3 regions of the Lacrimispora sanguinis genome follow, and region 2 is predicted to be linked to each of the others. Evidence: a T-box and tRNA genes for the amino acid it is inferred to sense, from the RefSeq annotation. Region 2 holds a T-box; the other regions hold tRNA genes.
What was found. The T-box of region 2 lies ahead of leuS (leucine--tRNA ligase). A T-box ahead of a tRNA ligase gene usually reads a tRNA of that ligase, here a tRNA-Leu.
Positions count from the first base shown of each region.

Region 1: it has a tRNA-Leu gene. The T-box ahead of leuS (leucine--tRNA ligase) is inferred to sense a tRNA for this amino acid. The anticodon was not compared.
Region 3: it has a tRNA-Leu gene. The T-box ahead of leuS (leucine--tRNA ligase) is inferred to sense a tRNA for this amino acid. The anticodon was not compared.

Region 1 is NZ_CP173277.1:735,013-743,119, forward strand. Features, by position in the region: gene ACHZES_RS03470 (MBL fold metallo-hydrolase) at 1-82, opposite strand, end outside; gene coaE (dephospho-CoA kinase) at 131-712, opposite strand; gene polA (DNA polymerase I) at 821-3,373, opposite strand; gene ACHZES_RS03485 (anti-sigma factor) at 3,446-3,793, opposite strand; tRNA gene ACHZES_RS03490 (tRNA-Leu) at 3,927-4,009, shown strand; gene ACHZES_RS03495 (DUF4163 domain-containing protein) at 4,220-5,062, shown strand; gene ACHZES_RS03500 (hypothetical protein) at 5,233-5,499, opposite strand; gene upp (uracil phosphoribosyltransferase) at 5,575-6,204, shown strand; gene ACHZES_RS03510 (sodium-dependent transporter) at 6,286-7,614, opposite strand; gene ACHZES_RS03515 (UDP-N-acetylglucosamine pyrophosphorylase) at 7,626-8,107, opposite strand, start outside.
Region 2 is NZ_CP173277.1:1,059,708-1,067,814, forward strand. Features, by position in the region: gene ACHZES_RS04965 (LysM peptidoglycan-binding domain-containing protein) at 1-705, opposite strand, end outside; gene leuS (leucine--tRNA ligase) at 1,341-3,755, opposite strand; T-box leader at 3,867-4,115, opposite strand; gene ACHZES_RS04975 (lysostaphin resistance A-like protein) at 4,178-5,089, opposite strand; gene ACHZES_RS04980 (translation factor GTPase family protein) at 5,316-7,418, opposite strand; gene ACHZES_RS04985 (sodium-translocating pyrophosphatase) at 7,685-8,107, shown strand, end outside.
Region 3 is NZ_CP173277.1:211,557-219,663, forward strand. Features, by position in the region: gene ACHZES_RS00980 (sensor histidine kinase) at 1-1,387, shown strand, start outside; gene ACHZES_RS00985 (substrate-binding domain-containing protein) at 1,389-3,260, shown strand; tRNA gene ACHZES_RS00990 (tRNA-Leu) at 3,376-3,459, shown strand; gene ACHZES_RS00995 (diguanylate cyclase domain-containing protein) at 3,525-5,168, opposite strand; gene ACHZES_RS01000 (winged helix-turn-helix transcriptional regulator) at 5,469-6,455, shown strand; gene ACHZES_RS01005 (hypothetical protein) at 6,503-7,198, shown strand; gene ACHZES_RS01010 (hypothetical protein) at 7,231-8,107, shown strand, end outside.

The DNA.
Region 1 (8,107 bases), 320 kb from region 2:
CATCCACCAGGATATGCGTGGTTTCGGAACCCACATAAATGCAGTTTCCGCTGCTTCCGCTTGCAATACTTACCAATCTCATATTATCCTCTTTTCAGACCTGCTTTTTAGGGAACATTCCCGCAGGGTGTTACCCTCTACTTCTCAATATTTCAGCCAGCTGGCGTTTTACATCTTCCATGGAGCCGTTATTTTCAATCACCCGCGTACAGCGGTTTAAAAACTCAGATTCAGAGGCTTGACTCGCTATAATACGTTCCGAATGCTCTCTCGTATAGCCCCTGTTTTCCTCCAAACGGCGGATCCGGTTCTCCTTTGATGCACGGACGTACCACATTTCCTCCCAGCTGTCATCCATTTTTTCGTCCATAATTGCAAATTCTACCACAATAAGCCCTGCTTGGGAAGTAGCAATTTTATCCCTGATGGTTTTCCATACCATAGGGTGAATGATTCCATCTACGGTTTTTCTTGCCCTGTCATCCTGAAAGATGCGTGCGGCCAAAGCCTTACGGTCAATGGTTCCATCGGGGTTTAGAAGGTCTTCCCCCAAGGCTGATTTAACAGCCAGATAGCCTTCTTCTCCCGGCTCCATGAGCTCATGGGCCACTTCATCCGCTTTGATTACTTCCGCACCGTACGTCTCTTTTAAAATGGAAAGAACCAGACTTTTTCCGGCTCCGACTCCTCCGGTCAATCCAATCACTCTCATCCTGTCACCAACCCTTTATTCTCGTAAAGGCCGCAAGCCAAACGGACATGCCTGCATGACCATCTGGCGGCGGCCCATATAATACGTTGTAGCCTGCTGCGAGGTATTTTACTTTGCATCAAACCAGGAGTCACCTACATTGGCCTCTACCTCGAGGGACACTGCAAGGTCCGCTGCATGTTTCATTTCTTCCGCAAGAAGCTCTTTTACCTTATCAACCTCATTCTGATATGCTTCAATGAGAAGCTCATCATGAACCTGAAGGACGATCCTGGACTTTAATCCCTGTTTTCTTAGGGCATTGTCCACCCGGATCATAGCAATCTTAATAATATCTGCCGCAGTACCCTGGATCGGTGAATTCATGGCGACCCGCTCTCCAAAGGAGCGCTGCATGAAGTTTGAGGATTTTAACTCAGGAACGGGACGGCGTCTGCCAAACATGCTGACCGCATAGCCCTGTTCTTTCGCCTCAGATACAAGGTCGTCTAAAAACGTCTTCACACCCGGATAGGTTTCAAAATATTTGCTGATATATTCCGAAGCTTCTTTTCTGGTAATGCTTAAGCCCTCGCTCAGTCCAAAGGAGCTGATCCCATATACAATACCAAAGTTAACGGCCTTTGCGTTCCTTCTCTGAAGCGGAGTCACCTCATTTAGGGGTACATGAAACACCTGGGAAGCCGTGATGGCATGGATATCCTCTGCCTGTCGGTAAGCATCAATCAGACGCTGGTCCCCTGACATATGAGCCAGCACCCTAAGTTCAATCTGAGAATAGTCCGCATCAACAAACCGGCAGCCCTCCTGAGGTACAAAAACTTTCCTGATTTCCCTTCCCAACTCCACGCGGACCGGAATATTCTGTAAATTAGGCTCTGTGCTGCTGATTCTTCCCGTAGCCGTAATGGTTTGGTTAAAGGTTCCGTGAATCCTCTCATCCGGCCCAATATAAGCTGCCAACCCGTCCGCGTAGGTAGAATTTAATTTCGTCAGCTGTCTGTAATCCAGAATTAAGTTGACCGCAGGCCAGTCAGGCGCCAGCTTTTCCAATACATCCGCTGCCGTTGAATAACCGGTTTTTGTCTTTTTCCCTCCCGGAATCTTCATACGGTCAAAGAGAACTTCTCCCAACTGCTTAGGAGAATTGATATTAAAGGTTTCTCCTGTTTCTTCATATATCTTCTGCTCCAGCTCCGCAATGCGGACCTTTAAGCGATCACCATATTCCTTCAAGCGTTCCCTTTCCACACGGATTCCTGCTTCTTCCATGTGAAACAGGCTGTAGATCAATGGCATTTCGATCTCATAAAACAGCTTATCCATGCGTTCCTTTTCCAATGACTCGTGAAGCAGGTCATGGCATTTTAAGGCAACATAAGACATATAGCAAATGCAGGAAACAGCTTTTTCCCTGTTTTCTTCCAGAGCACGTTTAAAGGAGCTTTTTCCTATAAGTTCTGTTTTTGACGGGATGGAGAGATCTAAGTAATCCTCCGCCAGATCATTGTATTCATAGGAATCCTTTAACGGATCTAACAGATATCCGGCAACTCCTGCATCAAATACCGGACTATCCAGCGTAAGCTTTAAAAACGCCAGCTGGCTCTTTAAGTGAAGGACGGTTGTCTGTCCTGCTCTTTTACAAATTTCCTCTGCTTTCTCTGCCAGATATTGCGGACTAAGTTCCCCCGCAGAAATGAAGCAGTAGCACTCCGTCTCACTGAGGCAAAGTGACAGGGCTGACACAGCCTTGTCCTCAACCACCAGCTGAAGCCCCAGCCGGCACCCCTCCCCGCACTTTAAGAATATGGTTTCAGCTTCCGAAAGGTCTGTTACGGCATGAAAACCAGATTCCAAGGACGGTTCCTCATCCTCTCCAGGGAAAACAGCCGGAACGAAATCCATATCAATAATTTTCTGAATCTCTGCCTGCTCAATAGTTTTCGTGTAATCCAGGTGGATATCGCAATCCCTTCGAAGAGAAGCAAATTCTTCCTTCTGCTTTATCGCTTCCTGATTCCCGGTAAGCGCATCTTTGATTCTCTGAGATCCTATTTCTTCTATGTGGTCATAAATTTTTTCTACGTTGTGATACTCTCTTATTAACTGACAGGCGGTTTTCTCGCCTATCCCCCAATCACCGGCCAGTGCAAAAACTCCGGCCAGGGACTCCGGCTCCAGGCCAAATTCTTCCCGTATAAGCTCTACGGAGTAGGACTTAAACTCCAGCCCCCCTTCTTTAACAACCGGAATCTTAAGGGTCACATGCTCTTCCACTGCCTGCAAAAGCTTTCGTTCCCCAGACAGAAGTAGAATTTCCCTCTCTTCTTCCTGGCACCTTTTTGCCAGTGAAGCCAGAATATCGGCGGAAGCATATCCTTCCTTATCCAAAACAGGAATATCCAGAGAGACCAACGCCTCCCTTAAGCGCTCTTCCTCCTTTAATAGCCCTTCATACACCGCTGTGTTTTTATACATCTCCTTACAGCTGCCTTCTGTTTTGGAATCAAAGGCCACAGCCAGAAAGTCCGCTTCTTTTGCCTCTAAAAGCTTCACGATCAGATTTTGAATGCCTCTCGCTCCATTGGAAGGAAGTCCAAAAAAAGCGTTCCTTAGCATACTGCTTCCATCTACTAAAACTATATTTTTTCTATTCATGTTACCTCTTTCCTGCCCATGCTCTTTGGGCATAAAGGTATACCCGGTATACCCATTGTGCACGTTCTCCCATCATAGTAAGCCCCACTGCAACCAGATCCGGCATTGCAGAAGGACCGTGAGAAACAGTGCCATTACACTTATCGTAGCCACCGCATACCTGGCAATTTTAATGCACTGTATAACCTGAAGCCTTTGTCTGGACTGTTCTATGGTTGCCTCCAGCGCTCCTTTTATATTATAATTCCCTGTTTCGGAATCCAGCTGCCTGATTCCCACGTCCACAGTAAAGTATATTTCCAGTTCCTCCCGGCAATCCGGACAGGACTCCATATGTTCCAGAAATTTACTTAACTCTTCATCTGTCAATTCATCATTGATGTATGGCATGACCAGACGTTCTGCTTCCTTACATGTCATGGTCCAGACACCTCCTTAATTACATCTTTTGTCTATCATACAATATATTTAACTCATTTTCAATTTAATAATCGCAAAAAAACACTTGCCAAATGGAAAATCCTATGATAAAATAATGAGCGTTGTAAGAAAGGCCGGCATGTCGGAATGGCAGACGAGGCGGACTCAAAATCCGTTGATGGCAACATCGTGTGGGTTCAAGTCCCACTGCCGGCACTACACCCTTGGCAGGGAGCAAGGCTCTGGAAAGCTGAAAAAGTTCAGTTTTCCAGAGCCTTTTCTCTATTCTGCGTCTTGTACATCTCTTCGCAGCTTGACTTCTAAAATTTTCCTATATTTTTCTTAATTCGACGGAAATCACAGGCACATCTGCTATATTTGTGATATACTGTAGAAAAATCCGCAATACAAAAGGGAGGTAATCCTATGAAACGAAATAATGTTATCCCAGCCCTTTTCATCGGCTGCACCCTTATTTTAAGCGGCTGCGGGCAAAAAAATTATGTTAAAACAGACTTACCAGCCACCTCCGCCGCTGCATCCGGAGAAACCATGTCCGCTGCCACAGAAGCATCAGAACCTGTAAAAATCGAAAACCCGGATACCCAGGCTCAGCAGACGGAATCAGGCACGAACACCTCTGCCGCCGGCATCACTGCTGCCCTCCACACCTATAAGGAGGGAAACGTTTCCATTCAGTATCCAGCCGTCTCCGGATTGGATGATGGTGCTATGGAAGAAAAAATCAATGCTCTGTTAAAAAGCAATGCCCTTGAGATATTAAAAGCCTATTCTGTCAGCGGGGAAAAGGACAGCCTTTCTCTTACAGCAAAAGTAAACTCCGTAGACAGGAAGCGCATCACAGTTGTATATACCGGACTTTTTTCCGGGGATGGTGCAGCGCATCCGATTAATTTGTTTTTTACTAACACGGTTGATCTGTCTCTGGCAAAGGATCTAAGCCTCACGGATTATGTGGACCCCAATGCGCTGGCTGAATACATCCGTTCTGATGACTGTCAGCTCTATGATGCCACTCCTGAACTTACGGAAGCCCTGATCCCTTATTTGGCTCAAACCAGCCTGGAAACCTATACAAAGATGTTCCAAAAAGCGGATTTTCCTATGGAGGCAGCATCTTCAGGCCACACTCCTGCCTTTCCGGAATCCTTTAGCTATGAAGATCGCGGCACCATTATTATTTCCATTCCGGTACCCCATAGTCTGGGTGATTTTGCGCTAATAAAATATACTCCTGAGACAAAATAGGAAAAATAGTTGCCTTTTACCTCGTTCTCTGTTAAAATAGGACGGAAAATAAAAGGAATTGGGGTAGAAAAATGAGTAACAACGAAAAACTGACCACCCGAGATTATCTGCTCAGTATCCAGCATCTGTTCACCGCCTTTGGTGTAACCGTGCACAGTCATACTGACAAGTCACAATCCATCGCTGGCATTACTTTCCACAGGTGCCGGCAACTTAATATTCCACTGCTGTACTAAATTTAAGGTTCCTGTATTTCCTGGTTCCTCCTTCGCTTTTCTGGCCGCTGCCACCGCAGTTATCCGGCCGGAAGGAACCGTGATCCCAGGAAACGTACCTTTAGCACAGGGTGGAATTATTTTCGCCCTGGGAGGAACATTACGACTAACGGTACTGTTGCATGGAAAAACTTTTAAAGGAAAGCAAATCGTTGTTCTCATAAACCTCATATTACCGGTAACCCCTGATACTCTAAGAGAATAAAGAAAGGATTTAAAACAATTATGGACTTTTCAATGGACAATGTAACCGTTTTTACTCACCCGCTTATTCAGCACAAGATCTCTATTTTAAGAGATAAGAGGACAGGCACCAATGAGTTCCGTGCCCTCATCGAAGAAATCGCAATGCTGATGGGATTTGAGGCCTTAAGAGATCTCCCCTTACAGGATGTAGAGGTGGAAACTCCCATTGAGACCTGTATGACTCCTATGATTGCCGGCAAAAAAATGGCTGTCGTTCCGATCCTTCGTGCAGGACTGGGCATGGTCAACGGAATCCTGGCTTTGGTTCCCTCAGCAAAGGTAGGCCACATCGGTCTGTACCGGGATGAAGTTACCCATGAGCCTCACGAATACTACTGTAAGCTGCCAAGCCCAATCGAGCAGAGAACCATTGTTGTGACAGATCCCATGCTGGCAACCGGCGGTTCCGCAGTAGCCGCTGTGGATTTCATCAAACAGCATGGCGGAAGAAACATCAAATTCATGGCCATTATCGCTGCTCCGGAAGGCTTAAAGAGACTTCGTGAGGCACATCCTGACATACAGATCTATATCGGACATCTGGACCGCCAGTTAAATGATAACGCCTATATCTGTCCTGGTCTTGGAGATGCAGGAGACAGAATCTTCGGTACAAAATAACAGACCACAAAGAACCACAAAAAACGCGCTTTGATCCGGCATATCCTGCCACTTCAAAGCGCGTTTCTTATTAACTTTATTTTATCCGATTCCTTTATATAGAATACTAAGTGCGAACACTAACGCAGCAAGGAAAACATAGACGTATTTGGCAGTAAAAAGATAAGCGGCCCCTAAAGGCTTCTTCCTTCCCCTGTTTAATTCTTCCATAATCTTTCCATCTTTTAATACCCAATAAATCATAATAGAGCATAAAACAGCTCCAAAGGGAACTACGTATATTGTAATCAGATCCATAAAGAATCCCATATAAGGCTCGTATTCAATGAAGAGTCCCGGAATAAACACCGCAGCTCCTACCAAAAAGATAGCCTTTTTACGGGACAAATGCAAGTGAGTCTGTACAGCCTCTGAGCACACCTCAAGCATGTTTACCAGAGAAGTGACTCCTGCAAACAGCACAGAAAGGAAAAACAGCACTGCCACCCATCTTCCTGCCGGAATCATGGAAAAGACCTTTGGTACTGTGATGAACATAAGAGGCGGACCGCTTGCAGGGTCCATCTGGAAAGCAAATACCGCCGGTATGATGGCGAAACCAGCCAATAGGGCAGCAACCGTGTCAAGTAATGCAGTCGTAACGGCTGCCTTGGGTATATCTTCTTTCTTATCCAGATAACTTCCGTAAATAACCATTCCGGAGCCCGTAATGGATAAGGAAAAGAATGCCTGTCCCATAGCCATCACCCAGGTTTCCGGCTTCAGTAAGTACTCCCATCTGGGAACCAGCAGGTATTCATAGCCTGCCAGAGCACCTGGAAGAAAAAAGACCCGGATCGCAATGATCGCAAACAGGATAAAAAAAGACGGCATCATGATTGCATTTACTTTTTCAATCCCCTTTAAAACACCACCTGCAAGCACTGCCACAGTAATGACAACAACAAGGAAATGCCAGGGTACGCTGCCAAATTTTCCTGTCATGCTGGAAAAGTATTCCGTTGCATCCGTATTCATCATCACGCCGCTTAAGGATCCGAATAAATACTTAAGAACCCAGCCTACGATGATGGCATAGCCAATGGCAATGCCAAAAGACCCGATCAAAGGAATTGCTCCAATAAAGGCGCCTCCTTTTTTTCCTCTGGTCTTCATGGCATAGTCGTAAGAACCAATAGGTCCTGTCCCTGTCAGCCTTCCAAAGGCAAACTCACCGGAAAGCCCGACCATACCAAACAAAAACACAAAGCCAAAATACACCAATAAAAAAGCAGCTCCCCCATACTGGCCCAGGCGGTAGGGAAACATCCAGATGTTTCCCATACCTACCGCAGAGCCGACAGAAGCGAGAATAAACCCGATCCTGGAACCAAAGGTTCCATTCTTCGCCGCAGTGTGTTGTTTATCCATTGTACTGTTCCTTATTCCTCAATCATTTTTTTCTCTACGATTTCTCCCTGGTTCTTATAGATGGAGTTAGCATCCACACAACCTCTAACGCAGGAAAGAGGATAAATATTGGATTTCGGTCCAATTACGGTTCCTGGATTCAAGACTGCACCGCAGCCAACTTCCGTGAAATCACCAATGATCGCACCGAATTTCTTAAGTCCTGTCTCAATATCCCCGTCTTCTGCATGAACAGTAACCAAAGACTTGTCGGATTTAACGTTGGAAGCCAGAGAAGAAGCGCCCATATGAGACTTGTAGCCTAAGATGGAATCTCCTACATAGTTATAGTGAGGAACCTGTACGCCATCAAAAAGAATGGAGTTCTTAATTTCAGAAGAGTTTCCTATTACAGCACCTTCTCCAATGATAGCGTTGCCTCTAATAAATGCACAATGACGGATCTGTGCGCCCTTACAGATGATTACATGCTCACCCATACAAGCTGTTGGCG
Region 2 (8,107 bases):
CGAAGAGGCTCTTTTCAAATATTCTGCAATGCTGTCTATGTTGTCATTGGTTATGTTTTCTGCATAAATATTTATACCATAAAAACCTTTCGATCTTAGTATGTAAAGAGCGTTATTTATAAAGCGATCCTGCACAGTAGGGTTATTTATAATATTATAAGTCACTTCACGACTGACGATCCCCTCTTCTGTCATAGTGGAAATAAACATCATGGGTGCAACACCATATGCTTTAGCCAGCTGTATAATTTCTGTATCATCGGCACTTGAGATAATTTCACCTTCACTTGTAGTCCTATAATTGAATATAGTCAGGTAAGTTAAAAAAGGAAGTGTTTTTATTAAAACAGATCTGTCTATATATGAAAAAGTATAACCCATAGTGGCAATTGCTCTTGTTCTATTTGTCTGATAGCTTATAACTAATGTTTCACCGGCGTATATAAATTCCATGTCAGAGAGATAGGGATTGTTTCTTAATAATTCCATTGGCGTAGTCCCATGCTGCTCCGCGATACTCTCCAAAGTATCACCTTCCTGGACAGTATAAAGTGTTTCGGGTTGAACAATTACAATCGTTTGGCCTATTGCTAAATTTTCAGGGTTTGTAATTCCGTTTTCCAATATTAACCTGTCAACAGGGATTTCGTAATACTCTGATATTGAATAGATGGTTTCACCGGGCTGGACAACATGTATGACCATGGCTATCCTCAAATGATCTTATTAATTTAATTATATGCTAATCTTACTCGTTCATAACAACAACGTTTAAAATTTAAGTATCTCAATCAAAAACATTCGATAGCCATATAATATTTTCAAAACCTATAATAGCGGGCACATTATTAGAGATGTCTTCTACCCCTTTATGTACCATTTGACATTATATTGATTCTCCTATTTTGTCATTTGGCCAGATACCTGTTTCTATCCTTTTATCTTAGAATCAAAAGCCTCAACAGGAATAAGAATGACCCTCTATCCATGAAATAGTAAATACATTCCCCTGAAGTCCTGCTTTACACATGCCAGCTTGTCATACATTATATCAATAGTGGCGTTGCTATCCTTTCTTTTATGTTTTTACATCAAATGAACGTTTGCATTATTTGAACGCTAAATAAGGACACTATAAGCCATATTTCTATAGCCTATAATGCCCTTATTTTAAAGCTTATTTGTTCAACTTCTTTATTAGATTTTACACCAATTTCTTTACTCCATTACACCATTCCTACACCAAGTGGGTAATAAAGCATAATAAGATATAACAAGTTATAACAGGTTCAGTCCTTATAAAATCAAGGTTTTCAGCTTATTTATAAGTTTTGACAGTTTTATTTGCACACGATATTTACAATTCTTCCAGGAACATAGATTTCCTTAACAATGGTTCCGGTTATCTTATCAGGGATCAACGCCTTACCCGCTTCAATGGCGTCTTCCTTTGATACATCTACAGGAAGCTTTACCACTGCTCTGGTCTTTCCGTTTACCTGGACTGCAACTTCGATCTCGTCATCCTTCATGGCCTCTTCATCACATTCTGGCCACTGAGCGTGGAATACTGAACTCTCGCCGCCAAGCTGCTGCCACAGCTCCTCACCGATATGGGGAGCAAAAGGAGCAAGTAAAATCACAAAGGCTTTCAAAGTCTCTTTGTCAATGCCTCCGTTCTTCTTGGCCAGGTCAATCAACTTATTGTTATATTCCATGAATCCGGAAATTACTGTATTTAAATTAAACTGATTGAAACGCTGTTCAATATCAAAAATCAGCTTGTTGCGCAGGCGAAGCATTTCTCTGGTGGCTTCCACATTCTTATCGCTGCTTTCCGCTACCAGATTCCAGAAACGGTGCAAGAAACGGCTGACGCCTTCGATTCCTCTGTCATCCCACTCTGCATCTAACTCCGGCGGCCCTACGAAAAGTTCATACATACGGAGAGCATCACAGCCATAGTCACGCACCAACTCATCGGGAGATACCACATTTCCCTTTGACTTACTCATCTTGATTCCATTCTTTCCATTGATCATACCCTGATTAAACAACTTAGTAAATGGTTCATCAAAGTCCACTACACCGATGTCATTTAAGAACTTGGTGTAAAAACGGGAATACAAAAGGTGAAGTACGGCATGTTCCACACCGCCGATATACATATCCACCGGAAGGTACTTTTTCGCCTTCTCCTTGGATACCAGTTCATTATCGTTGTGACTGTCTACGTAGCGAAGGAAATACCAGGAGGAACCGGCCCACTGAGGCATGGTATTGGTCTCTCTCTTAGCGGGAGCGCCGCATACCGGACATGTGGTATTTACCCATTCCTCAATATCTGCCAGCGGAGATTCTCCCGTACCGGTAGGCTGGTAGCTTTCTACCTCCGGAAGGGTGAGAGGAAGCTGGTCTTCCGGAACTGGAACGTTGCCGCAGTGTGGACAATGGATGATCGGAATGGGTTCTCCCCAGTAACGCTGTCTGGAGAATACCCAGTCACGCAGCTTAAAGTTTACGGTTTTCTTACCAAGGCCCCGCTCCTCGATAATTGCCGGAGCTTCTTTTTTAAGGACAGAGGACTCCATTCCGTTCCACTCACCGGAATTGATCATGGTTCCGCTGGCATCGGTATAAGCTTCGGTCATGTTTTCGATTTCTTCGCCGTCCTTTGAGATAACCTGGACAATGGGGATATTAAACTTCTTAGCAAACTCAAAATCTCTGTCATCATGGGCAGGCACGCACATGATGGCACCGGTACCGTAGTCAGCAAGCACATAATCGGAAAGCCAGATAGGTACCTTGGCGCCGCTTAAGGGATTTACTGCGTAGCTGCCGGTAAATACGCCGGTCTTTTCTTTATCCTGAAGACGGTCCACGTTTGACTTCATGGAGGCGTCGTAAATATACTTCTCAACCGCTTCTTTATTTTCCGGAGTAGCAAGGCCTGCGGCAAGAGCGTGTTCCGGCGCTAGCACCATAAAGGTGGCTCCGTATAAGGTATCAGGTCTGGTAGTATAAACTGTGATGTTCTCCTCTTTTCCGTCTACCTTAAAATCAACCTCAGCTCCATAAGATTTTCCGATCCATTCGGACTGCATCTTCTTGACCTTATCCGGCCAGTCAAGCTTATCCAAATCATTTAACAGACGGTCAGCGTAAGCGGTAATTTTTAACATCCACTGTCTTAAGTTCTTCTTTGTAACTCCGGTTCCGCAGCGCTCGCAGCAGCCGTTTACCACTTCTTCGTTTGCAAGTCCTGTCTTACAGGATGGGCACCAGTTGATAGGGAATTCCTTCTCATAAGCCAGGCCTTTTTTAAACATCTGAACAAAAATCCACTGGGTCCATTTGTAGAATCCGGGATCCGTGGTGTTGACCTCCATATCCCAATCATAAACAGCCGCGATCTCATTGATCTGACGCTTAATGTTCGCCACGTTTTCTGCCGTGGATTTCGCCGGATGGACTCCCATCTTGATGGCGTAATTCTCTGCCGGAAGACCAAATGCATCCCAGCCCATAGGGTGGATCACATAATGTCCCTTTAAAATCTGATACCTGCTCCAAACATCAGAAATTACATAACCTCTCCAATGGCCTACATGAAGACCGCTTCCTGAAGGATATGGGAACATATCCAGACAGTAATATTTCTCCTTCTTTCCATCATCAACATTGATGGGGTTCTTTGCCCAATTTTCCCGCCATTTTTTTTCAATGGCGCTGTGGTTGTATGACGCTGCCATAACAAATTTCCTCCTTTTACGTCAGGGTTCTTTCCCTGTATCAAATGCCTGCAGATAAAGTAATGTCCGTAAGAGCGCATAAAAAAATGCGCCTCAGACCGCTTATTCGGCCATAGAGACGCAGGATCTACCGCGTGGTACCACTCTATTTCATACAGTTTTGTATGCTCTCACTGGATATGAAAAAACATATCCGCCCGCTTTAACGGTCGGGATACCGGCAATGCCTACACAGAAAGCAGAGCTTCCTTCAGCACGCTACTCAAAGGCCAGTTCGGCTGCCATCCCCAACCGGCTTCCACCACCCGCCGGCTCTCTGTTTGATTCAGACAGCTTACTATTCCTTATCACAGTATTTTTGCTAACTACAAATGTAACATAATTGACGAATTGTGTCAACCGTATATCGTCTTTCTTTTTCTTTAGCCTGCAGAAATGACAAAGGTCACAGCCGAAACAATAAAAAACAAGATCATTCCAATATTTAAAAAGAGTACTTTAAATGCCCCTTTGCCCCAGGTTTCCATAAATCCAGGATGAAACATTAACTTTTTTTGATTCATAAAAAACAAAAAGGTTCCGACAATAACCGCCCCAAGCATAAAGATGGAGTAGGCAACGGTAAGGAGCGGATTGTCTGCTATATGAAGGGCCACAACGGAGCCGAGAAAATTAATAATCATATGAAAAATGATGGTATAGCGAAGCTTTCCCGTCTGAATATAAATATAGGCTAACACCAGGCCAATTCCAAAGGCATAAAAGAACTGATAGAAATTACCGTGACTTAAACCAAAGACAACGCTGGATACCAGGATAGCCGCTTTATCTCCATAAAGCCGGATCCGGTCGATCAGGATCTTTCGGAACAGGATTTCTTCGCAAATTGGGGCCATTACCACCATGGTGACAAAGATCGACCAGGTGCTTAAGCCTTTCATCACTTCCTCTACCGGGTTGACCATGGGTTTTCCAAGCAGCGCACTTACAATATTCATAAGGCTCATGCCCATAAGGTTTCCAAAAAACAGGGCGCTCATACAGACCAGGAATCCGGTAATCAGCATTCCTGCCCCGGCTTTTCCTGCCCTGGGCCTGCATAAAACAGGCATATCCTTTATAATCAGGTAGGCAACGATTCCTCCCACAAGGTAATTCAACAGGGAAACGATCACCATGTACCAGTTTCCAAAGGTTATTTTCATTCCAAAACGGGATAGTAAAAGAGTAATGACTCCTACTTCAAGCTGTATAACAAGCGTTACAAGAAGGAATGCTCCATATCCGATTCCAACTCTCGAAAACGCCTTCCATGCATTTTTTCTGTCTTCCACTATTCTCATACCTCCTGCCAGTTGGTATCAGTTTATCACAGATCAGAAAAAAGCGCAATTATTCCGGATTCCTCTTCTGCTGGGTTATGTATGATCGTTCACTGGCCCATTATAAGGAAATCGTCGAGCAAATTAAGTCCTGAACCTTATCCAGTAATAACAAAAAACCCATTGCAGAGCCTTACAATCAGGCTTGCAATGGGGTTTTTATCACTTTATATCATATTTAAACTTCAATCCTGTCAATCTTAGATGCTCTTTCTTCCACTTCTCTCTTCTGCACATCTCCAGGAGCCAGCTCATAGCGGCTGAATTCATATTCATAGGTTCCGATGCCTCCGGTCATGGAGCGAAGATCCGTATTATAGCCGAACAGTTCGGACATAGGCACATCCGCCTCGATGACCTGCTTTCCGCTGTGGTTGGAATTCATTCCTAAAACGCGTCCTCTCCTACGGTTTAAGTCGCCCATAACATCTCCGGTAAATTTATCCGGGACCGTAACCTTAAGGGAGGCAATCGGTTCAAGCAGAACCGGATTTGCATCCATAAAGCCCTTTTTAAAGGCCAGGGTTGCAGCCATCTTAAAGGCCAGCTCAGAAGAGTCAACCGGATGGTAAGAACCATCGGTCAGTGTTGCCTTTAATCCCACAACCGGATAAGCGGCAAGGGGGCCTTTTAAGACACACTCGGCGATTCCTTTTTCAACCGCCGGGAAATAGTTTCTCGGCACTGCCCCGCCAAATACGCTTTCAGCAAAGACATAAGGCGTTTCCTGATCTCCGGAAGGCTCAAAGGTCATCTTAACGTCGCCGTACTGTCCATGTCCGCCGGACTGTTTCTTATACTTTCCCTGGACCTCTACCTTCTTACGAAGGGTTTCCCGGAAAGCAAATTTCGGTTTACTCAGTTCAATATCAACTTTATAGCGGTTTAAAAGCTTGCTTACAACCACCTCCAGCTGCTGGTCACCGATGCCATAAAGGAGCGACTGACGGTTTTCCGTATCAGTGACTGCCTTTAAGGTCCAATCCTCTTCTGTCAGCTTTGCCAGAGCGCTTGATACCTTATCCTCGTCGCCTTTTGTCTTGGTCTTATAACGCATATACGTATATGGAGTGGATATCTCCGGTTTATGGTATACGATTGGCGCGGAGCGAAGGGCAATGGTATCACCGGTCTGTGTCACATTAAGCTTTGACACGGCTCCGATGTCTCCTGCCTTTAATTCCGTAACTTCAATGGCCTCTTTACCTCTTAACACGTAAAGCTTACCGACCTTTTCTTCTGTATCCTTATTCACGTTAAAAATTGCGGAATCAGGCTTTAAGGTACCGGTACAAATCTTTAGCAGGGAATATTTTCCAATGAATGGGTCCACAATCGTCTTAAATACACGGGCTGACAGGGATACATTATCATTATATTTTGCTGTAAAGCGCTCTCCTGTGGAAATATCCACACCAATGCACTCGAAATAGTCTGGAGACGGAAAATACTTATCTATAGCCTGAAGCACCATCTTGGCACCCTGGGCATTAATTCCGGAACCAAGCATAACCGGAACGATATTTCCTTTTATTACATGTTCCCGAAGAGCAGAAGAAATCTCATCAATGGTAAACTCATCACCAGAGAAATAGCGTTCCATATATTCCTCGCTGGTTTCTGCTACAGCTTCCATAAGAGCTTCACGGGCAATTCCCAGATTCTTCTGGCTATATTCAGGAATCTCACATTCTTCATAATCACTGTTGACGGTAAAACGCCGGCCTGCCATCTTTACAATATTAACAAAACCTACGAACTTTTCGTTTTCACGAATCGGGAGGTGGAACGGCGCGATCTTTCTTCCGAACTCTTTATCAAGCTTTAATAACAATTCACGGAAACTTGCATGGTCATCATCCATATTGGTCACAAAGAAAAGTCTGGGAAGCTTGTACTTTTCGCAAAGTTCCCACGCCTTTAATGTTCCAACTTCAATACCTGCCTTACAATTAATAACTATTACTGCTGCATCCGCAACGCTGATGGCCTCTTCTACTTCGCCAACAAAATCAAAATATCCGGGAGTATCAAGCAGGTTGATCTTGATGGGGCCATCCTCTCCTTTATACTCCAAAGGAATCAGGGTCGTAGAGATGGAGAACTGTCTCTTGATCTCTTCTTTGTCATAATCGCTGATGGTATTGCCATCGGTAACTTTTCCCATTCTGCTGATGGCTCCGGTAATCAACGCCATAGCCTCTGCCAGGGTGGTTTTACCGGCGCCCCCGTGCCCAAGTAAGGCGACGTTACGGATCTGTTTGGTTCCATACACGTTCATAAACATTCCTCCTGTTCGGTATTTAAGTCTATAAGGATATTTTACTAAAAATGTCTTATAATTGCAAGCAGAAGGTGCAATTTGCACAAATATTTTTTACGCAAATCTCAATTCAATAAAAGAAGCGGTTACTACGACAAAAAATGATAAAAATTTATGCAATCTTAACATCAACCAAGTTGAAATATACGAAAATCGTGATAAAATATACAATGATATAATAGCAAATCTTAAAAAACTTAAGAAAGTAGGGGGTTAATGGTGTTATGGGTAATTTAAGCTTATTTCTAATCATTTCCATTCTTGTTTCTATTTTTGCGTTTGCTTTTGCAGTGTGGTTGTACCGCTGGGTATCTGCACAGCCATCTTCAAATCAACGGGTGAAAGAGGTTGGAAGCTATATCAGACAGGGGGCAAATACATTTTTAAAAAAAGAATATATTGTTTTATCAAAGTTTTGTGCGGGAGCGGCACTTCTGATTTTTCTGTTTCTTCCGGCTCCGATCTGGAGCGGAGGCTCGGTTTTACATAACCTTACCATTGTTCTGGCCTACCTATGCGGAACTGTTTTTTCTGCCATCGCAGGCAAAATAGGAATCCAGGTAGCTACCATAGCAAACATAAAGACTGCTGAAGCGGCTCAGAGGGGCGGTTTAAAGCCTTCTTTTCTGTCGGCCTTCCGTGGCGGT
Region 3 (8,107 bases), 850 kb from region 2:
GTCAAGAATCTCCCGGGACCCGTTTGCAAAAGAGGTCTGGTATGAAAAAGCAGCGGCATCTCCAGGGGAAATGCAGATCATCAGCAATGTTACCGGAAGGAATATTGTTACGGAGGCGGCCTACAGCGTTGATGATGTATTTTCAGTAATGAAAGCTGTTATAGACCCGGAGACAGGGGAGCGGGTGGGCGTATTGCTGTTTGATGTAAAGCATGAAATTATATCCTCCGCAATTCAGGATGCGAATATCGGTGAAAATGGATTTGTATTCGTCCTTGATGAGCAGAATCACTTAGTATATGCGCCAACCAATAAAATCGTCTACCGCATCCGGCCGGAATGGCTGTGGAATGAAGAAGAGCCTGTGACCGCGGTTACCAATGGGGAGAAGTATCAGATCAGCTATCAGAAATCCGCCTATACCGGCTGGAAAACCGTCAGTGTCTCGTCTTACCGGGAAATCATGGGCGGAATCAATACCATGCTGATCATGTTTGGCTGGGTTTTGATATTAACAATTCTCACGGTATTTATTGTAGCGGTAAAAATATCGGAGACGGTCACAAAGCCCATTGTCAGGCTCCGCAACTTAATGAAGGAGACGGAAAAAGGCAACTTATCCGTTCGGTTTGAGGGCGATTATTTAGATGAGGTCAGCGAGCTTGGGCGCCGGTTTAATCAGATGCTGGAGCGAATACAAGAATTGATGGAAGAGGTTTATAAGGAACAGGAAAACAAGCGGAAAGCGCAGCTTAAGGCAGTTCAGGAACAATTTAAACCGCATTTTTTATACAATACTCTGGACACCATAGGCTGGATGGCGAGAGAACATTCCGCTTATGACATCGTTCATCTTGTGGATGCTCTCACCAATGTTTTTCGCATCAGCTTAAGCAAGGGCAAAGACTATATTACCATAGAAGAGGAAATCCGGTATATCTCCAATTATCTCTACATACAGAAAATCCGTTACGGTCCTAAGGTACAGTATGAAATTCAGGCAGAGGAAGACTGTATGAAGGTGGTTCTTCCAAAGATGATCCTTCAGCCGTTGGTGGAAAACTCCATTTACCATGGGGTAAAGATGAAGAATGGAGACGGGCATTTGAAGATCACCGGACGGGTGGAAGATGATTGGGTGAGCCTGGAAGTTTGGGATGACGGAAAGGGCATGGAAGAAGAAAAGGTTTGGGAGTTATCCAGATTGTTAAATGAACCGGGTGAAGCCGGCAGAAACAGGAGCTTTGGTTTGTTTTATATTAAGGAGCGGCTGCGCATCCGGTACGGAGAGCAGTTCCAGGTATTGGTGGAAAGCAAAGAGGGGCAGGGGACGCGTATTGTTATACGAATTCCGAAAGAAGTTCAGAATGATCTTGAAAAAGGATAAAATGGAAAAAAGAACGAAATTACTATTGGTATTACTGATATCGGTATTTGTCTTTTTGGGATACCGTATTTATAACGGGGCGATTACCCAGACGGTTTATAAAAGCGATGTGGAATATGTGATCGGTGTTTCCCAGGCAAATATGAGGGAAGCATGGAGAGTAGCCCTGATCAATGAGATCCAGGAGGAGGCGGGAAAGTATCCCAATATCAGGATCGTTACGGCAGACGCTACCTCAAACGTAGAGAAGCAGGAAAAGGATGTTGACCGGCTTCTGGATTTTGGCATTGATCTGCTGATTATTTCTCCCTGTGATTCCAGCCGTCTGACAAAGAAGGTAAGAGACGTATATCAGGAGGGAGTTCCTGTGATTGTTATGGACCGGAGCGTGGAGGGCTTTGATTACAACCTGTTTATCGGTCCGGACAATAATCTGATCGGGAAGCAGGGCGGAGAATGCGCGGCCCAGCTGCTTGGAAACGGAAAGGGAAAGATACTGGAGCTTCGTGCAACAGCCGGCTCTCTTCAGAGCGAGGAGCGAAGCGAGGGTTTTGATTCTGTGATCAGAGATTATCCTGACATAGAAAAGACTGTCTGTGATTTAAAAAATGACATGAAGGATCCGGCCTATGATGCGGTTTATGCCATGAAGGAGGAACTGAAAGGTGTTTCTCTAATATTTGCCAACAATGATTCCGTGGCCTTTGGAGCATACGAGGCCTTAAAGGACAGGAATCTGGCTGAGAAGATAAAAGTCATCGGATGCGACGGCTTTACAGGAGAAAATGAAGGAGTGGATTTGGTCAGAAAAGGAAAGCTGGCGGCAACAATTTCCTGCCCCACGGGTGGTAAAGAAGCGGTACAATATGCGATTAACATATTGAGGAAGGAAAGCGGTGTACCCAAACAAGTAATTTTAAGAAGCCATACAATCTATCCCCAGAATGCAGGTGAGTATTTGGCGGCTCTTGACAGAGAAAGTATCGACGATGGCAGGAGAATTACCGTAGGATATTCCCAGGTGGGGCAGGAGAGCCAGTGGCGGCTAGCCAATACTCGCTCGATTCAGGAGGCAGCCAGGGAGTTTAACATGGAGCTTCTTTTTGACAGTGCAGATCAGTCTCAAAAAAAGCAGATTGAAGCGATCCGGAGGTTTATTAAGGAGAAGGTGGATGTAATCGTAGTTTCCCCTGTTGTTGAAGCCGGATGGGATGAGGTCTTAAAAGAGGCAAAGGAAGCTAATATTCCTGTAGTAATGTCCGACCGGAGAATAGAAGCGGGAGACGATTTGACAACCACTTATATTGGAGCTGATTTTTTAGAGGAAGGACGCAGGGCCATGCGCTGGCTGAAAGAACATGTAAAACCAGAGCAGGGGGTTGTCCGCATTTTGGAGCTTCAGGGAAGTGAAGGTGCTACACCTACAGAGGAGAGAAAGAAAGGTTTCTATGAAATATTGGAGGAGAATCCCCAGTACCAAATTGTATACACGGATTATGGTGATTTCACTTATGAGGGAGGAAAACAGGTTGTCGAGGAATACATAAATAGTCACACCTGGGATGTGGATATTATCTATTCCCACAACGACGATATGGCCCTTGGAGCAATTAAAGCATTGGAGGCCCATGGATTGAAACCGGGGAAAGACATAACGATTGTCTCTGTGGATGCGACGAAAGAAGCGTTTCAGGCAATGATAGACGGCAAGTTGAACTGTGCGGTGGAATGCAGTCCGCTTTTAGGTCCTTCGCTTATGAAGGCGATCCGGGATATGATAGCAGGAAAGGAAATGCCTCTTCGGATTATAACAGAAGAAAAGGTGTATGATCAGTCGGATGCGGAAACAGTTATAAAAACCAGGGAATATTAACAGGCTTTGTTATTCTGCTAAAAAATTTAAAAAAAGAAAAAAAGTACTTGATTAATTCCCAAAAGTATAGTACTATAATTGTGCGAATTGATTTACCAATTTGCACAATTAGAAAGCAGAAGTGGCGGAATTGGCAGACGCGCACGGTTCAGGTCCGTGTGGTAGCAATACCTTGAGGGTTCAAGTCCCTTCTTCTGCATAGAGATGCAAAAAAGTCCTGTGGAAAACTCCACAGGACTTTTTTGTGTTATCGGATAAAACATTTTATAAATTTGCCATACTCATGCCGGGTTCATAAACTGCATATTGGCTGCGGCCATGCTTCTTTGCGTGATAAAGAGCAATGTCGGCCTTTTCATATAATTCCTCAAATGCAGTTCCATCTTCCGGATAGGCGGCTGTTCCCAGGCTGCCTGAAATATGGGCTTCCGGTTCCAGAGCACTGCCTATGAGACTGCATAAATTTTCCAGACGTGCGTACAAGTCCATGCTGTAAGCCACATCTTTTAATAATATGATGAACTCATCGCCTCCCAGCCGGCCAAAGATGTCATCGCGCCTTAATGCGGATTTAAGTCTTGAGGCGGCGCGGTGGAGGGCCTTATCCCCAAACTGATGGCCGTAATTATCATTCAGCTGCTTGAAACGGTCAATATCCAGCATAATAAGGATGTGGTGCCCCTGGCTGTTTTTTAATGTATTGCGTATTGCATGTATGGCAGTTGCCCTGTTTAACAGTCCGGTTAAGGAATCCTGTTTGGAAAGCTCCTGTAAATTCAGGGCCTCCCGCTTGGATTCGTCAATATCCTTAATGAGGATAAATGCCTTGATCGTATCGGTATAGGGATCAGAAACAATCTGTACCATGCCAAGCCCCCAGTAGACGCTGCCATCGGGCCGTATACGCCGGTGCTCCAGCCGTAAGGACCGGTTCCCCCTATAGTAGTGATAGAGTAATTGGTTTTTATTGAAGAATTTTAGAAACATTTCCCGGTCTTCTTCAAAAATGTGATTTTCTGCTATGTAGGTCATAATGCTGGAAAAAGAATTGGTAACATATTCCGGCATAGTCTGGGTCATTTCTCCAATGATTTCTTCGAATAAGTCAAATTTTAAATTATATTCATAATAGCCGATACAGTCCCTTTTCTGTTCCCGCATGTACTCCATCCATTTTTGATAAGCCAGCTCTTTTTCATACTGGTCTGTAATATCCTGGTAGGATATGATTCCCCTGAGAGGCTTTTGCTTCTCAGTGCACACCAGCGAGTATTGGGATGAGAACCAATGATAATCCCCGGAACCAGTTTTTAAGCGTGTGATGCATTTGCCCTCGGGTATCCCCTTCTCCATGTCATCATAAAAGTCCAGAAAGTCAGTAACACTTTCCTTGTGTACAATGCCGTTTTCAATAAGGAATTCGGGGGAGAGCGGCAGAGTATGAGGAAAGGGAAACGTTCTGGAAAATTCAGGTGAGGGGGAAATGGTTCTTGAAGGAATATCATAGATACTTACAAGACAGCCGGAATGCCGGCTTGCCAGCCGGTATTGTTCTTCACGAATCCGTAAGTGTTCCTGGAATTTTTTCATACATGTGATATCGGAGATAGCACAGTACAATAGTTCCTCCTCAGGGATATAATTCAATTGTAAGGAATACCAGATGCAGCCTTTTTGTATTTTAGCTTTGAATTCCAATTCAAAACTGGCTGCCTGGTCTGTCAGGTGGCTGCGTATCTCCGTCAGCAGCTCCGGATATTCTGATTCACATACCATGTCCTGAAGTGAAGCAGGCGATTGAAACAATGATTGGATCGCCTGATTGGAGTAAAGAATGGTAAGGTTTTCATCAGTTTTAAGCTTCAGTATGCCGCAAGGAATGCGATCTAAAAAAGTTTCTCCGTTCATCTTCACTTTCTCCCATAAGTGCTATGAAAATAGAAATTGGCCTTATATAGAATATATGAAGCATGTTGTCAAAAAATGCACAAAAAAATATAAATATAGTAAACTTTTGGAAATCCATGGGTTTTGGACAATCGTCACAAATGATTGGAGGATTTTGACAAAATCAAAATATAAATTAGTGCAGGTTGCTTAAAGTGAAGGAAATGAATAAGATTCGATTGACAATTTGTTACAAATAGGATATTTTTAAATCAGAACTTAATTCGGAGACCGAAAAAAGAAAGAAGGCGCTGTACAAATATGAAAAAAAGCGGTTTACAGGACATGAAACGGGAAAATTTACGATTGATCATGAATGTAATTTTAGAAAAGGAAACGGTTTCCCGTATAGAATTATCCGAGATCATAGGGCTTTCACCGAGTACGGTTTCATCTCTGACATCGGAATTAATAGAAAAAGGTTGGATCGTGGAAAATGGTGTGACCACGCCCACAGGTGGCAGAAAAAGGATCGAATTATCGGTGAATAGCAGCAAAGGGTATATCGCAATTTTGGAGATTGGCTGGAGAAGAGCCGTCCTCCATTTTTTAGATCTGGCGCTGGAAAAAAAGCATAGTGTTCTGATATCAGATTATTACATTACCGGCAATGAGCTGCTTGAACAGGTTACCCATTTCTTAAGAGAGGAAGCGGAAAATTTTTGCAATGGGAAACTGGCCGGTATCGGACTTTTGTTCCAGGAAGATATGAGCCCCAGTGATTTTAATGTTATGTATTCCACTTCATTGTCTTCCGCCAGCATATCATTCTGTGAGGCGGTGAAAACCCAGTTTAAGGTACCTGTCATGGAAGAATATTCTCAGGTTTATTCCTTCCGGCAAATTATGAAAAAAGAAGAGAGTACGAACAGTGCACACATTGAGATTGGAAAAAAGGTTTTTGTTTCCATAACCTCCAATGGGACGTTTCTTGATATGACGGAGGGAAAGAAAGCTGATATGACTCCCTTCATCGAAAATACCGGTAAAAAAATGAACGCAGACAAACTTTCCGAAGGAATTGTTAATTTACTGCAGATGATCTGTATGATGTTTCCCATCGAAAACGTATATCTGTCAGGCCGGCTGGATGAGGGAGACCGTCTGGCGGAACGTATAAACGGACAATTAAAGAAAAGTGATTTATTAAAGCACGCTGTTGAAGTCAAGGCTATAAAGCCTGTGATTAACCATATGGAAACAGATTTAGGTAAGAGAGTACTGAAAAAAGTAATTTGTGAAATGTAGCCGTCCGGACGGCCGCCGCAAGACTGCATTTCAGAAAGGAGATGTCAATGGATTTTAAAACAATGGTAAATGAAAACAAGTTTACCTTGGTGGTTAGCCTGCCGGAAAACAATCTGGAACTAGCCAAAGCCGCATTAGAAGGAGGAGCTCAGGCAATTAAAGTTCATGCAAATGTATGGCACCGTGCAAGCGGCCATACATTCGGAACTTATGATGATAACCGGCAGTTTTTAAAAGAATTGATTGCACTATGCAAAGATGTGCCGGTTGGGCTTGTACCTGGAGGAGAAGATGCGTTTATTACAAGGGAAGAAAGGCTGGAAGTGGAACAAATGGGGCTTCGGTTCTTTTCCTCCTACCTTCACCATCTGCCGTGTTATATGATGGAGAGCCAGACATTGACCAAAATGGCTGCCATTGATGATACGTATGATCAGAATACGCTGGAAGCAGTCCGGCATTCCTGCATAGATATTTTAGAATGCAGCATTCAGCCGGGAGCACGCTACGGGACTCCGCTTAATTACGCAGATATTTTGCGATATTCCCATATATCTGCTAATGCAGGGAAGCCGACGTTAATCCCTACCCAAAAGAAGATTTGCCCGGATGAGGTAAAGCATCTTTATGAAGCCGGCTGTAAAGCCGTCATGATCGGGGCCATTGTTATGGGAAAGGAACCGTCTGCAGAAGAAGTAAAAAAGGTAACCGGGCAGTTCCGGAATGCAGTAGATAAATTATAAACACCATCTAATTGAAAAATGGAGGATTTCGTATGTTACAGGGAACATGTATCATCATTGCTTTTCTTGTTATTGCAGCATTTATGATGGCAAAAAAACTGCCTACTTTGCTGGCTCTGCCCTTTCTGGCGGTTGTCATCTGCGTGATAGCAGGAGTTCCGGCAGTGGGAGTGAATGGGGAAGGGGCTCAGATTGGCTGGCTTTCCACTGTTTTAGAAGCTGGTACTGTCAGAATGGGATCGGCAATTATGGCAGTCATCTTCGGCGCGTGGTTAGGACAGCTGATGAATAAGACGGGAGTGACCGAAAATATAATCAAAAAAAGTGCCGAACTTGGAGGCGACAGACCGCTAATTGTTACCCTGATCATGGTAACGGCAGTAGCACTTTTGTTTACTACGTTAAATGGATTGGGTTCTGTTATCATGGTAGGAACCATTGTTTTGCCTATATTGATTTCCGTGGGTGTTCCGGCCATCAGCGCTGCCAGCATCTTTTTGATGGCATTTGCAGTGGGACTTAGCTTTAATATTGCAAACTGGACTTCATTTTCCAGCATCTTCGGATTGGAAATTGATAATATTAAAGGGTTTGAAGTCTATATGCTGGCTGTAACGCTGATCGCGACAATTATCCTGATTTTTGTGGAATTTAAGAAAAATGGAGTGAAATTTGCTTTTTCCGCACCTGTTTCAGATCAGATCCAGACAAAACAGTTAAGAGGAACAGCCGGTGGGCTTGCTATGATCACACCACTTGTTCCCATCGTTCTGGTAGCGTTTTTAAAGGTGCCCGTTGTTCCTTCTTTCCTGGCAGGCATATTCTGGATTCTGCTGTTTACATCCAAGAGTTTTTCCAAAGCCATGAATCTCCTTGTAAAAACCTGTTATGACGGAATTACCGATGCAG